DNA from 3 places in the Brevibacillus halotolerans genome. Region 1 is predicted to be linked to each of the others. Evidence: predicted binding sites of a transcription regulator. Region 1 holds the regulator's gene; each other region holds the start of a gene.
The links. The regulator NrdR, encoded in region 1, represses ribonucleotide reductase genes. The targets are predictions, from matches to a motif close to AACACNATATATNGTGTT.

Region 1 (4,431 bases):
TCAATCCCCTTATCCAGATGTAACAGCAGAACAAGTACCTGCTTATACGCTAGCGCATGCTTTAGGTTATCTGAGCGCACCGAAGGGGACGAAGGTAGAGCCGAATAAAAATGTAACACGTGCAGAAGCGGCAGAGCTGATTAACCAATTTTATCAGCAATACAGACACGAATAAATCGAGGCAAAGCAAAACTCCCTCTCAGCATTTTGTAAGAGGGAGTTTTGCTGGTTGTAAATGAAATTAACTAGATGATTACAAGTCCGGTGCAATATGCTTAGATTCCATAAAAGTAAATAATGTTTCGTCTTCAAATTGAGTAATAAATAGTTTTAAATTATATTTCAAATTAACTTCGTACGGGGTAAGCAGGTCATTGCCACGCCCGTCTCGCAAAATGCGTATCGTTGGACGATGACAGCATTCTGGATCTACCTTACAGACTACGCCGCTTTCTCCATTATTGAGTACGACTCCGCTCCCAAGTGGAAAGACAGCGATATGCTTACGAAAGGCATCTACTAAATGATGATGGAACAAATAGCCGCCTGATCCAAGCAGGTATTCAAGCGCATCCTGTGGCATATAGCGTTTTCTCCAACGTCTTGGGGTAGTTAGAGAATCATACACATCACAAATAGCTACGATTTGCGCATACTCATGGAATTTGTCCCCTTGTAGCTGTTGCGGATAACCGCTTCCATCCATTCGTTCATGATGCTGGAAAGCTACGTGAGCAGATAATAATGAAATATCGTGTTGTTTCCGAATGATATCAAAGCCAAGGCGTGTATGCTCTTTGGCCTGCTCCATTTCAGCCTCGTTCCAACGCTCGGTTTTTTCAAGCAATTCTTTTGGTAGCGCTGTTTTTCCAATGTCGTGTAACAGTGCCCCGATTCCCAAATCACGTAATTGCGTCGTGTTGTAGCCAAGCGACATCCCAACGGCTGTAGCCATGACAGCGACGTTAACGGCGTGATGATACATTGCTCCCGAGTGAGAGGAGATGTTAGCTAGATGAATCATGATATCCTTTGCTCCAGATAGATCATTTAAAATCTTATGAAAGACCTGCTGGAAATGCATGCCCATGTCTTTGACAGAGACCCTACGAGCAACTTTATTCGTATTCCGTAGTTGTTGCACGGTTTTATGTATGACTTCCAAAGCATCTTGCCTTGTCTCTGGACGTATAACATCCTCTACCTCAATATCTGATGTGTGTGGGTCATCAATGTAGACGGAATCAATTCCCATGCGTTGTAGACCACTTACCAATCTTTCACTTAGCTCCATACCTGCCCCAAGCAGGACTTTCCCATCATCTGTAAAAACGGTCCTTCCCAAATTCATTCCAGGTTGAACATGTCGCAATGAGACTAGGCGCATGCAAGAACCCTCCCTTGCTGTTAGATACTATCTCATTTTAAAAAAATTATGGACAAATGGGAATAGGATATTCGGTTTTTCCTTGACTAACCTTACTGGATATGGGACTCTAAAGAAAAACTTCAATAATTTACACGCAAATTTATTGAATAAAATCAAGTCTTTCTTTTTTGGAATGATGTTGATCTAACTGAGTAATCATTTTGGAGATGATGGCTAATGCGTTGCCCATTTTGTGAATTTAATGGGACAAGGGTATTGGATTCCCGCCCATTTAATAACAACAAATCAATCAGACGCCGTCGAGAGTGCGAGGACTGCGGCAGAAGATTCACTACATTTGAAATGGTGGAAGAAACACCACTATTAATTATTAAAAAGGACGGAACAAGAGAAGAGTACAGCCGCGATAAAATTTTACGTGGGTTGATTCGTGCTTGTGAAAAGCGTCCTGTGACACTGGAGATATTAGAGAATATTGTAAATGAAATTGAACGAGAACTACGTAGTCAAGGGAAGGCTGAGGTCCCTAGCAAAGAGGTAGGGGAAATGGTCATGGAGCGCCTGTACCATGTGGATGAGGTAGCTTATGTTCGTTTTGCCTCGGTTTATCGTCAGTTTAAAGATATTAATGTATTTATGCGAGAATTGGAAGAGCTTTTAGAACAAGCGCGGAATCAGCCGCCTAAAGTGAATAAATCAGAATAAGAAGCATTTTTTTCTCTAAGCTTCCAAACCTCTCCTACGTAACATGACAGAAGAAATGATATAATAGAGAAACTATGAACGTAAGGAAGGATTTTGGTCGATGCGTGTCATGTGGAACGAACTTGCGCCCAACGATCGCTATTTAGTGAGATTCATAAGGCCGCTGAGTATGATGGAGATGGGATTCATAACCCATCTTTATTTGCCCTTGCTGGGGGTGTCATCCTATTCGTTGTATCAATTATTAATGCACGAGGTGGATGAAAAGAGTGGAGCAGCAAGCGAAGGAACGCACCGGAGTCTAATGATGATGACATCCTTGCCGTTGGATCGCTTACTGCAAGCCAGAGAACGTTTAGAAGCGATGGATTTATTAAAGGTCCGTCGTCGTGAGAATCGCGAACATGACTTTTTTTATGAGTATATTGTCTTGCCACCGCTAACTCCGGCTCAATTTTTTCAGGAAGATATTCTTCCCGTTATGCTGTTAAATCAAGTAGGCAAAGTCAAATACGAGCAGTTGCGCCGTACCTATGCTGATCAGCTATGGGGGAATCTGGCGGAGGAGTATCCGTATGAAGAAGATGTAACCAAGCGCTTCTATGAGGTATATCATAATTTGTCAGCTTCTGAGCTGGAAATTCGCCCTGGATCGGAAACGGATCGATTTTTTGCTCACATGCAAGAAAAACATCCTACAGCCTCCCTAGCTAATCATTATGAAGCGGAGCCAGACAAACAATTGGATTTATCCTTTTTGCGAGCTAGCCTCCCTAGTCATGTACAAGCCTCTAAGGTAGTAACGCAGGAAAGCATTCCGTTTTTTTATCAGTTGCTCGCTTTTTATCAAGTGGATAGCTATTTATTAAGCCAAGAGCTGCGGGATTGGAATCTTTATGATTCTCAAGGGACTCTTAGCACAGAACTATTGCGTAAACGAATACGCGAGCGATATGTAAATAACCAGCTAACGCGTGAACGCCGTTCTTTAGCCGATGCCTATTTGGAGCATCTCGGTCCTGGGAAAATACCAGCTCCTGGAACGGAGGTTTTTCTACGAATCTGTCGAGAGCTTTCACCGCTGATTATTTTAGAGCAAGCGGTGGGAGGTAGAATTTCACGTGCGTTTTTAGAACGGGCAGAGAGCTTGGTTTTCACAGATTCAATGCCGTCAGAGGTAGTAAATGCTTTGCTCTTATATGCCATGCGTGAAACGAAAATGGAATTGCCAAAAGCTTACGTGGAAACGATTCGAGATAGCTGGAAAGCCAAAGCCATTTCTACCGTAGAGGAAGCAGTGAGGGTTATTTTGGAACGGGCAGAAGCTAAGAATCAGGCTATGGAGAATCAGACGGCTCAATCTCTAGCAGCTTCCAAAAAAGGTGGATTATCCTCTAACAGGGGCCGGCGCAGTAATTCACGAGCATTGCTACAGGATAAGCTGCCTGCTGCTGTACAGCGACAGCTCGATCGTGAGGAAGCAGAGGCAGTTGATACTGATCGAAAAAAACGCGTAAAGCAAGTGAAAAAAACCATTATGGATGATCCAGAGCTTAAAGAATTATACGAATCACTACGACAGCCGATGAAGGGAGGCGAACATTAGATGGAACCTTTGCGTCAATTCATGGAGGAGTTAGCTAAGCGAACTCCACGGCATATTTTAAGTCCGGATGAACAATTGGATAAAATGATGCGCTCGTCTCTCTATCTAAAAGCCTTTCTACAGAAGCATCCTGAATTAACTAGGGAGGATTTGTTTCGCTCCCTTTCGGCAGTGTATGAATCGGTGAAGGAGCACTATTATTGTGAGAATTGCCCCGGACTGTCAGAATGTCCTAATTTAGTAAAGGGACATACGAATAAGCTACAGGTGCAAAACAAGCATATTGTATCCGCACTAAGCCCCTGTGATAAGCAATTATCATATGAAGAAACACAGCGTACTCGTAAAATGATGCGAAGCTACTATGTGTCTGAAGAAACACTTCAAGCTAGCTTTCATCATATGGATATGGATGATTCCAATAAAGAAGCGATTCGTCTGGCGATGCGTTTCTGCCGAGAAATGAGAGACAACAAGAAGCAGGCTGCACGAGGGCTATATGTTCACGGAGGCTTTGGGGTTGGCAAGAGCTATCTGATGGCTGCTGTCGCACGTGAACTATCGGAGAATAACATTTCTTCCTTAATGGTATACGTTCCAGATTTCATTCGAGAATTGAAAGAATCCCTCTCCGATCAATCCTATGTAGGTAAACTGGAGCTATTAAAGGAGATTCCTGTTTTGATCTTAGATGATCTAGGGGCGGAGAATGTCACTCCATGGATTCGGG
Region 2 (4,431 bases), on a different contig from region 1:
TCCATTTATCCGTAATGAGCTGGATGGCTTCCTCCCACGAAATTCGTTCAAATACCCCTTCCCCTTTTTTACCTGTTCTTTTCATGGGATATAAAATCCGATCTGGATGATACACCCGCTCTAAATAATTATTTACCTTGATGCACAGAAAGCCTTTGGTTACCGGGTGTTCTTTGTTACCGCGAATTTTCACTGCTTTTCCTGATTCATCGACAGTCACTGTCATACTACAGGTGTCCCAGCAATCGTGGGGGCAGATATTGGTATGCTCTTTTGTCATGGCTTCTCTCCTCCTTACTCTTTCTCTTTTCGACTATTTTTCATCTTATTTACAGACTTTTGTATCTATACTATAATGATTGAATAATCTTTCCCATTCAAAAATTAACCTTTACAAATAATAAAAAGGATATAAAAATCAGGCTATAGTGCTCCTTCCTTCTACGACAAATGGATATTAGGGGCACTGCTCTCCTGATTTTTTTTACTATGCCAATGAAAAATTCTATCTATCTAAGACGCAAAGGTAAGCTACTTGTACAGACAGGAATCAGTCATTTACCTCTTCCTTACCTAGCTACTGCCTTAAAGAACCTGGAGCATCTTGGCTTCACCTTTTCCCACCGATTGATGGAACGGTTGCAAACCCTATCTGTCGAAGAATTTACTACATTCTTTCAGCAGCTAGAAAAGGACGTAAAGCAACTGGTCGGAGCTCATGTACAATATCGTCCGATGTATCAAAATTTCCCCCAGCAACTAATGGAAGCAAGCCAAGCAAGCTTATATGTGAACGCCATTATTCACTATCTCACCCTTTCTCTTCCGATTGATGAAGTAAAGAAACGACTTCCACTGCTTGATCAACATGAGGTAACTGTCATTGAACTTGGAAATGAAGAGGAATTAGAGCAAATCTTCTGGAATCTCGTCCAGTCCAAAACCTCCCTTTCCGAAACCGACAAGGATGACCTCAGCTTCTTTATACAAGAATATCAGGTTTTAGATAAACTTGTGCAGTTAGATATTCCATTAAAAGAAAATTTTGCGCTGCTCACAGGCTTACTATTCTCATCCAGTAAACTATCACCTGCCTTTTTTTCCAAACATATCAAGACAGCAACAGATGTTTTACGGGTAGCTACAGCCTTATCTGGCGGTGATATCAGTCTATCCAGCGCTACGCCCTTTCGTAAATTTACACGTGCCCAAAGACGTTTTATCTTGGGGCTATTAGAGAATTGTCATGCCCCCGAAGAAGATATGCTGCGCTATAAAAACCGTTGGATTCGATTAGGGGAAATTTTACACCCTACGGAATACAAGCTACGTTTCCCACGGTGCGCCGATGCTTTTTATCTGATTCGTAACAATCAAAAAATCGAAACATTTAACAGTAAAGTAGAGGAAGCTCTATTACATCGACGGCTATCAGAAGCAATCGAGCTACTTTCCACTAGACCGGGCGAGCTGGCACGTCGTCTTGATCACATCATACGTCTCAGTGTGGATTGGCAGCCAATCACCCATGCTTTTGAAAAGATAGTTGATCAGGTTTCTTCACCTGTATTGCTACAGGTGATGACACATTTTGCGAACCGTCACATTCCGCAAGCCGTCCGTACATTTTTCCCGAAAGGAAATGTAGCCAAAGTTCAAGTGAGTGCTGACACACTGGCTCCTCTTCCTAAGGAAATCGGTGATTCAATCATATCCATCTGTCAAAAGGAACTCATGCAGCGTTTTTCCCAATTGCCGCCGCTGGGCTATGTATATGTCGATGAACAATTGCGCAATTACAATGTCCCCTTCTCCCAACGCTCAGCTCAGAAGGCGCTCCGTACGATTACGCGAGGTTCTAAGCTTGATTTACCGGCTGGAAATACCATCCGATTTTTTACTTGGTGGCGAGAAGGTATTGTGAATCAAGTTCCGACAGATCGAGTGGATGTTGATTTATCTGCTGTGATGTATGACCACAACTGGAATGATTTAGAACACATTTCCTATACGAATTTAGTCTCATCTTCCTTTAAGGCCTACCATAGTGGTGATATTACTACTGCTCCACAAGGTGCCTGCGAGTTCATTGATATCGATTTAACTGCTGCGGCAAAAGCAGGGGCTCGTTATCTTTCCATGTCTTTGCATTCCTTTACCAGTCATCCTTATTGTGATCTCCCTGAATGCTTTGCTGGCTGGATGATGCGACAGCACCCTAATTCTGGTGAAATCTTCGAACCGGCTACCGTACAAAATAAAATCGACATCACTGCTGATACAACGATTTGTATTCCCGTTATGATTGATATAGAGGCTCGTCAGGTCATCTGGACCGATTTAGCTCTTACTTTTGAACCTACCTATGCCAATAACGTTGAACATAATCGAAACAGCATGCAGCTCATGGGAAAAGCCATGACAAATCTGATTAAACCAAATTTATACGACCTGTTTGTATTGCACGCCTTAGCCAGAGGAACGCTTGTTGATAATCCTGATCGTGCCCAATCCGTCTTTTCTGTAAATAGCGGGATAACACCCTATGACACCGAAAAAATCATGTCTGATTATTTATAGCACATGCATTCTGATGTCTAGTCACAGGACCGTCATTTGACACATACGACATATTGATGTATTTTGTAATTCGTAGACTATATATAGTGTATTTAACCACATTACAGAAGCATTTTCTCTTAATTGATGAGGGGATGCTTCTTACATTTTGAATTCATTTGCACTACCTTCTACCATTACCAAGCTTATTTTTACCTTTCACATCAGGTTTTTCACATTACAGGAGGCTTTTTTCATGCTAATAATGAAACGCGATGGTCGTCAAGAAATCTTTCAACCAGAAAAGATAATCACAACAATTACTCAGGCATGCTTGCCCACGTCAGGTACAGTAAACGTGGCCCTTAGTGAGGAGATTGCCCATTGTATTGAGGAACATCTTACACAGCAACCACGCATGCAACCGCTAACCGCAGAGCGGGAGCTTCCCTACATAAATCCAATATCTACACAGACGATACACGAGTTAATTATTGCACAGCTATGTGAAAAAGATCACAACGATGTTGCTGATTCCTTTTCTGCCTACCGTCAACAACGTGATCGCCTTCGTCTGAAGCAAAGCGAGTTATACAGCATTAGTGAGGCTGTCATCGGCCTACAGGATATGGATTTACTTCGAGAAAATGCAAATGTTAACGGAGAATCGTTCAGCGGGAAAATGAGTAAAATGGGCTCTGAATATGCGAAATGGCATGTGAAACAATATGTTTTACCAAGCAAGCTCCGTGAAGCAATCGATCATAATTATGTCTACGTGCATGATTTGGATCAGTATGCAATCGGTACAACTAACTGCATTTTCATTCCTTTTGACCGCCTACTAGCTGAAGGCTTTAATACTGGAAACGGATCAGTTCGCACCCCACAAAGCATTATGACGGCAATGGCTCTAGTCGCGATTATCTTTCAATCGCAGCAAAACAGCCAATTCGGCGGTGTTTCTGCTAACAAGATTGACTGGGATCTAGCCCCTTACGTCCGGAAATCCTTCGTCAAGCATCTGAAAAAAGGACTTCATTATTTTAACGAGGGTCCCGAGCTAGCTTTATCTGATGATCTACTTTATATGGATAACGAAAAACTAAAGCAGGATTTTCCCAAAAGCTTTACTTATGCCTTTGAAGAGACTGTCGCAGAGACCTATCAGGCCGCGGAATCTCTCATCCATAATCTAAATACGATGAGTAGCCGAGCTGGGGGACAAATTCCTTTTACCTCGCTTAATTATGGTATGTGTACTTCTACGGAAGGACGTCTGGTCTCACATGCGCTATTACAGGCAACAAGTAATGGGTTAGGAAATGGAGAAACCCCTATTTTCCCGCAGCATATTTTTCAATGTAAAACAGGGATTAATCAATCTGAGGGCGATCCCAACTATGATTTGTTCCAAGAAGCAATCGAATGCTCCAGTAAGCGCCTTTATCCGAATTTCGTCAATGTAGACGCTACGTTTAATCTCATCTACTACCGTGAGGATGATCCGAACACCATTATCGCTACAATGGGCTGCCGGACAAGATCCATATCAGATCGTTTTGGACGGAATTATAGTAGCGGTAAGGGAAATCTCTCGTTTAATACGATCAATCTTGTAAAATTGGGAATCGAATATGGGATTTGTCAAAACCAACGCGATCAGGCAGACATCACCGGCTTCTATAACGCCCTACAAAGCTATATGGATGTAGCTATCAGCGGTTTGATTCATCGTTTTGGCATCCAAGCTAAACAGCCGGCCAAAGCTTCGGATTTCATGATGCGTGAGGGTGTCTGGGAGGGCGGTAAAGAATTGCGTCCTGATGATGAGGTAGCTGATTTAATTAAGCATGGCAGCCTGGCTGTCGG
Region 3 (4,431 bases), on a different contig from region 1:
TCAACGAGGAGAACGGCTTTTTTACTAGAAAAATACCTTCGCTTATAAAAAGAGGGCTCTTTTTATAAAAGATGTACACCCTGTCTTTTACTTGGTGATGCTATTACGGTCAATAGCGATGTGCTCTTCAAAGGCTTTTTGTAAACGTCGAACGATAGTACCCACTTTACCATCTCCTACAGGCGTACCTTGAAGCTCAATGATAGGAGTTATTTCGCTTGTAGTACCAGTAATGAATAATTCATCAGCCATTTGAGCAAAATTCACAGAAAATACTTCTTCTACTACCGAGATGCCCAGAGTTTTGGCTAATTGAATAACAGTACGCCGCGTAATCCCGTGCAAAATTAGGTTAGTAGCTGGATGGGTATGTATTTTGCCATCTTTCACAGCAAATAGATTAGCTGAAGTAGCTTCCGTAATGGTTCCATTTCGGTGAAGAATTGCTTCGTCTACTCCTTGCTCTGTCGCTTGCTGTTTAGCCCAAGTGGCACCGAGCAGATTAAGACTTTTAATATCACAGCGCAACCAACGAATGTCATCGACAAGTCCAGCCCTTAAACCATTTTGCATCTGTTGAATCGGGCGTAATTTAGGTACAGCATACATCGTTAAAATAGGGCGGGTATTTGACGGGAATGTAAATTGCCGCTCTGACACGCCACGAGTAATTTGCATGTAAAGGATTGCATCTTCAGAAAATTGCAAGGAATACTGTCTAAGGACTTTATGAGCAATTTCGGTTAATTCTGTGCGAGTTGGGATCGTTAGAGAAAGCTCCTTTGCACTGCGTTCCAAGCGAATCATATGCTCGTCCCACTGATAGAAGCGACCATTATAGATACGCACAACCTCATAAATTCCGTCCCCAAACTGATAGCCTCGATCCTCTGGAAAAATAGCAGGCTCATCGGGTTTATACCAAACTCCATCTACATAATACATGAAAGTTCCTCCCAAGGGAATAGGATGATAGTAACACAATATCTAGTGATAAATGTCGAAAAAAATTCTTATATATTCAATATATTGATTTGCAGACAGGCGTATGGTATCGTTAAAACCGTCTTACATAAAGATAACAAAATGATCTGAGAGGGTCAATTTGAAATATATTTTGGAGGGGAAAAGACCGTGGGTTTAGTAGAACATAAGCCATTAGAAGGGTTAAGTGAAAAGATCTTTTTGGACCGTTATGCAATGAAAGATCTGGATTACATAAATACAAAGGTTGGAGATACCGTTCTCGTATTAACCAAGGATGACCCGAAATTTCCGCAAAAAGAAGTGGGTGAAATTGTTGCCCTGGAGAAAAATCAAGTATCCATTCTACTAAGAAACGGAGAAACCATTACCACAACGGTAGAAAAAACGACCCGTCCAATTGAAGTAACGCCGGAAGCAATGTGGGATCGCTTGGCTCGCGCAATTGCTTCTGTAGAGAAGACAGAAGAAAAACAAGTAGAATGGACAAGCAAATTTCGTGAATTGCTAGATGATTGGAAACTAGTACCAGGCGGCCGCATTGCAGCAGGTGCAGGAGCAAGCGAAGAATTAACCCTCTTTAACTGCTATGTAATTCCGTCACCGCATGATTCACGAGGTGGCATTATGGATACGCTGACTCAAATGACAGAGATAATGTCACGTGGAGGCGGTGTTGGTATTAACTTATCCAGCCTCCGTCCTCGGCGTGCGTTGGTACGTGGAGTCAATGGTTCCTCAAGTGGCTCAGTATCCTGGGGCGGCTTATTCAGCTATACCACAGGTCTTATTGAGCAGGGGGGCTCACGCCGCGGTGCTCTGATGCTAATGATGAATGATTGGCATCCGGACCTTATGGAATTCATTACGGTAAAACAAACGATGGGGCTTGTTACAAATGCCAATCTGTCGGTTTGTGTCTCCAATAGCTTCATGAAAGCTGTAAAAGAGGACTTGGACTGGGAGCTCGTGTTTCCAGATGTAAATGATCCGGATTATGATGCATTATGGGACGGAAACATGAAAAAATGGCGCGAGGAGCTAGGTAAACCCGTCAAATTGGTTAAGACCGTCCGTGCCCGGGAGATTTGGCATACCATCATTGAATCTGCATGGAAATCGGCTGAGCCTGGTGTTGTATTTACAGAGTATTATAATGACATGTCTAATAGCTGGTATTTTAACCCAATCATTTGCACGAATCCGTGCGGGGAACAAGGACTTCCAGCTTGGGGCGTATGTAATTTATCCTCGTTAAATCTATCTAAATTCGTTCTGGATAACGAGGTAGACTGGACAAGCCTAAGTGAAGCTGTTCGTTATTCGATCCGTTTCTTGGATAACGTAATTGATGCGACTCCTTATCATTTTGAAGAGAACAGAGAAAATCAGCAGTCAGAGCGTCGTGTAGGATTAGGAACTATGGGTCTTGCCGAAATGATGATTAAATTAGGGATTCGTTATGGCAGTCCTACGTCTTTAGATTTTTTGGACAAGCTTTATAACTTTATCGCCCGCGAAGCATACTTGGCATCTGCTGATATAGCAAAGGAAAAAGGTAGCTTTCCTAAATTTGATGCTGAAAAATATCTCATGAGCGGTTTTATGAAACAGTTTGATGAAGAAGTACGAGAAGCAATACGTGAAAAAGGAATTCGCAACGTAACCTTATTAACACAGGCACCAACGGGGTCTACTGGAACGATGGTAGGTACATCTACAGGGATTGAGCCGTATTATGCATTCGAATACTACCGTCAAAGTCGCCTTGGCTTTGATAAACAGTACGTACCGATCGCTCAGGAATGGATGGATGCCCATCCGGGTCTAGACCTGCCAGAGTATTTTGTTTGTGCGATGGACTTAGCCGCTGAAGATCATGTACGTGTTCAAGCTGCAATTCAAAAATGGGTGGACTCTTCCATTTCGAAAACAGCTAACGCTCCACACGATTTCACAGTAGAAGATACAAAGAATCTGTATGAACTGGCGTTTGACTTAGGTTGCAAAGGGGTAACAATCTATCGAGATGGCAGCCGTGATGTACAGGTATTGTCTACGGAGAAAAAGGAAGAGAAGGTAGGGGCAAGTAACGATCAAGCATCAGCGAAGGAACAAAAGGACTCAGAGCCCAAAACAAGCCAGGAAGCTACGTCTGCTGGTCAGGCTCAGGGTGTGAAAAGCGGAAGGGATGGAGCTACAGAACGTGCTTATAATAAACGTCCGAAACGTTTAAGTGGTGCTACCTATAAAATGAACACACCTCTTGGAAAAGCGTATATTACAATCAATGATGTAGATCATGCTCCGTTTGAAGTGATTGTGAATGTAGGAAAAGCTGGAAGCGATGTGTTTGCAATGTCAGAGGCTTTAGGGCGCGTATCCACCTTATTCCTACGTTTTGGAGAGTTACCAGATGGCAACAAGGCCCGGTTGTTAATTAAACATTTAAAAGGGATTGGTGGCTCAGGAGCAGTTGGTTTTGGAGCAAACCGTGTGGAATCCATCCCAGATGCTGTAGCAAAAGCGTTAGAAATGCATCTTGACGGGGAAGACGAGCATCAGGCAGTAGCAGCTACTAGCAGCTATTCAATCACCTCAGCTCCAGATAAAGAAGAGGTGCATCACGACGTATACGGCGATGCTGATCACAAAGACTTCTGCCCATCATGCGGCTCTGCGACATTATTGCATGCAGAAGGGTGCAAGACATGTACAACTTGCGGATTTTCCAAGTGCTCGTAATGTTATAGACCGCAGTGCAGTGATTACGATCCCTCAAGTATAAGATTTGGTTTCGATTAAACGGCTCTATTCGCAGCTTTTGCGGTAGAGCTGTTTTTTCATTTCTAATGATTTGCATCAGGTATAGATGTGAATGCTTCATTGAATAATGGTACATATCTGGATGGGCATGGGGTTTTAAGCTACTCATCAAGAACGGTGCAGTGGAAAGACCCTGGCTATTACATAGACCGTACTCTGGAAGGAGAATACGACACAGAAAAGGTCTAGTGATGGTATTCACCAATTGAAAAAATTAATACTTCAGCGAGTAAAGACCCCCTAATCAGGGTCTTTTTTATGTTTACCTATCATGAATACAGGAATTATTGACTTAATTCAGTAAATACTACTAATCTCTTTGCATGTTCTTGAGTTTTTTTATTAAATTTACCAGAGCAAGTGACCAGATTCAGATTAGAGGTATTTGACTCACCGAAAATTCTCTCTAAGGGAGCTTCTTTCGTTTTAAAAGTGGTTACTTCTTTGACTGCATAGATAAGCCGATGGTCGTTTGAATCTGAGACGATAACATGATCGCCATGCTTTAATTTTTTTAAATGATAAAAGATCGCTGGACCCGTGTAATGATCAAAGTGACCAGCAATAACAGCATTTCCCTTTTCACCTGGTTTTGTCCACGGAGATAAAATGCCTACTTTA

Region 2: a site for NrdR is predicted at 2,654-2,671, ahead of O0550_RS17190 (anaerobic ribonucleoside triphosphate reductase). Genes of this name have one in related genera too.
Region 3: a site for NrdR is predicted at 978-995, ahead of O0550_RS17955 (adenosylcobalamin-dependent ribonucleoside-diphosphate reductase). Genes of this name have one in related genera too.

Annotation. Positions count from the first base shown of each region.
Region 1 covers NZ_JAPTNK010000001.1:205,331-209,761, forward strand. The annotation lists gene O0550_RS01055 (YcdB/YcdC domain-containing protein) at 1-175, shown strand, start outside; gene O0550_RS01060 (HD-GYP domain-containing protein) at 254-1,387, opposite strand; gene nrdR (transcriptional regulator NrdR) at 1,607-2,095, shown strand; gene O0550_RS01070 (DnaD domain protein) at 2,196-3,701, shown strand; gene dnaI (primosomal protein DnaI) at 3,702-4,431, shown strand, end outside.
Region 2 covers NZ_JAPTNK010000014.1:78,001-82,431, forward strand. The annotation lists gene O0550_RS17180 (molybdopterin-containing oxidoreductase family protein) at 1-280, opposite strand, end outside; gene O0550_RS17185 (TerD family protein) at 496-2,580, shown strand; gene O0550_RS17190 (anaerobic ribonucleoside triphosphate reductase) at 2,816-4,431, shown strand, end outside.
Region 3 covers NZ_JAPTNK010000015.1:120,081-124,511, reverse strand. The annotation lists gene dat (D-amino-acid transaminase) at 88-945, opposite strand; gene O0550_RS17955 (adenosylcobalamin-dependent ribonucleoside-diphosphate reductase) at 1,135-3,729, shown strand; gene O0550_RS17950 (class F sortase) at 4,095-4,431, opposite strand, start outside.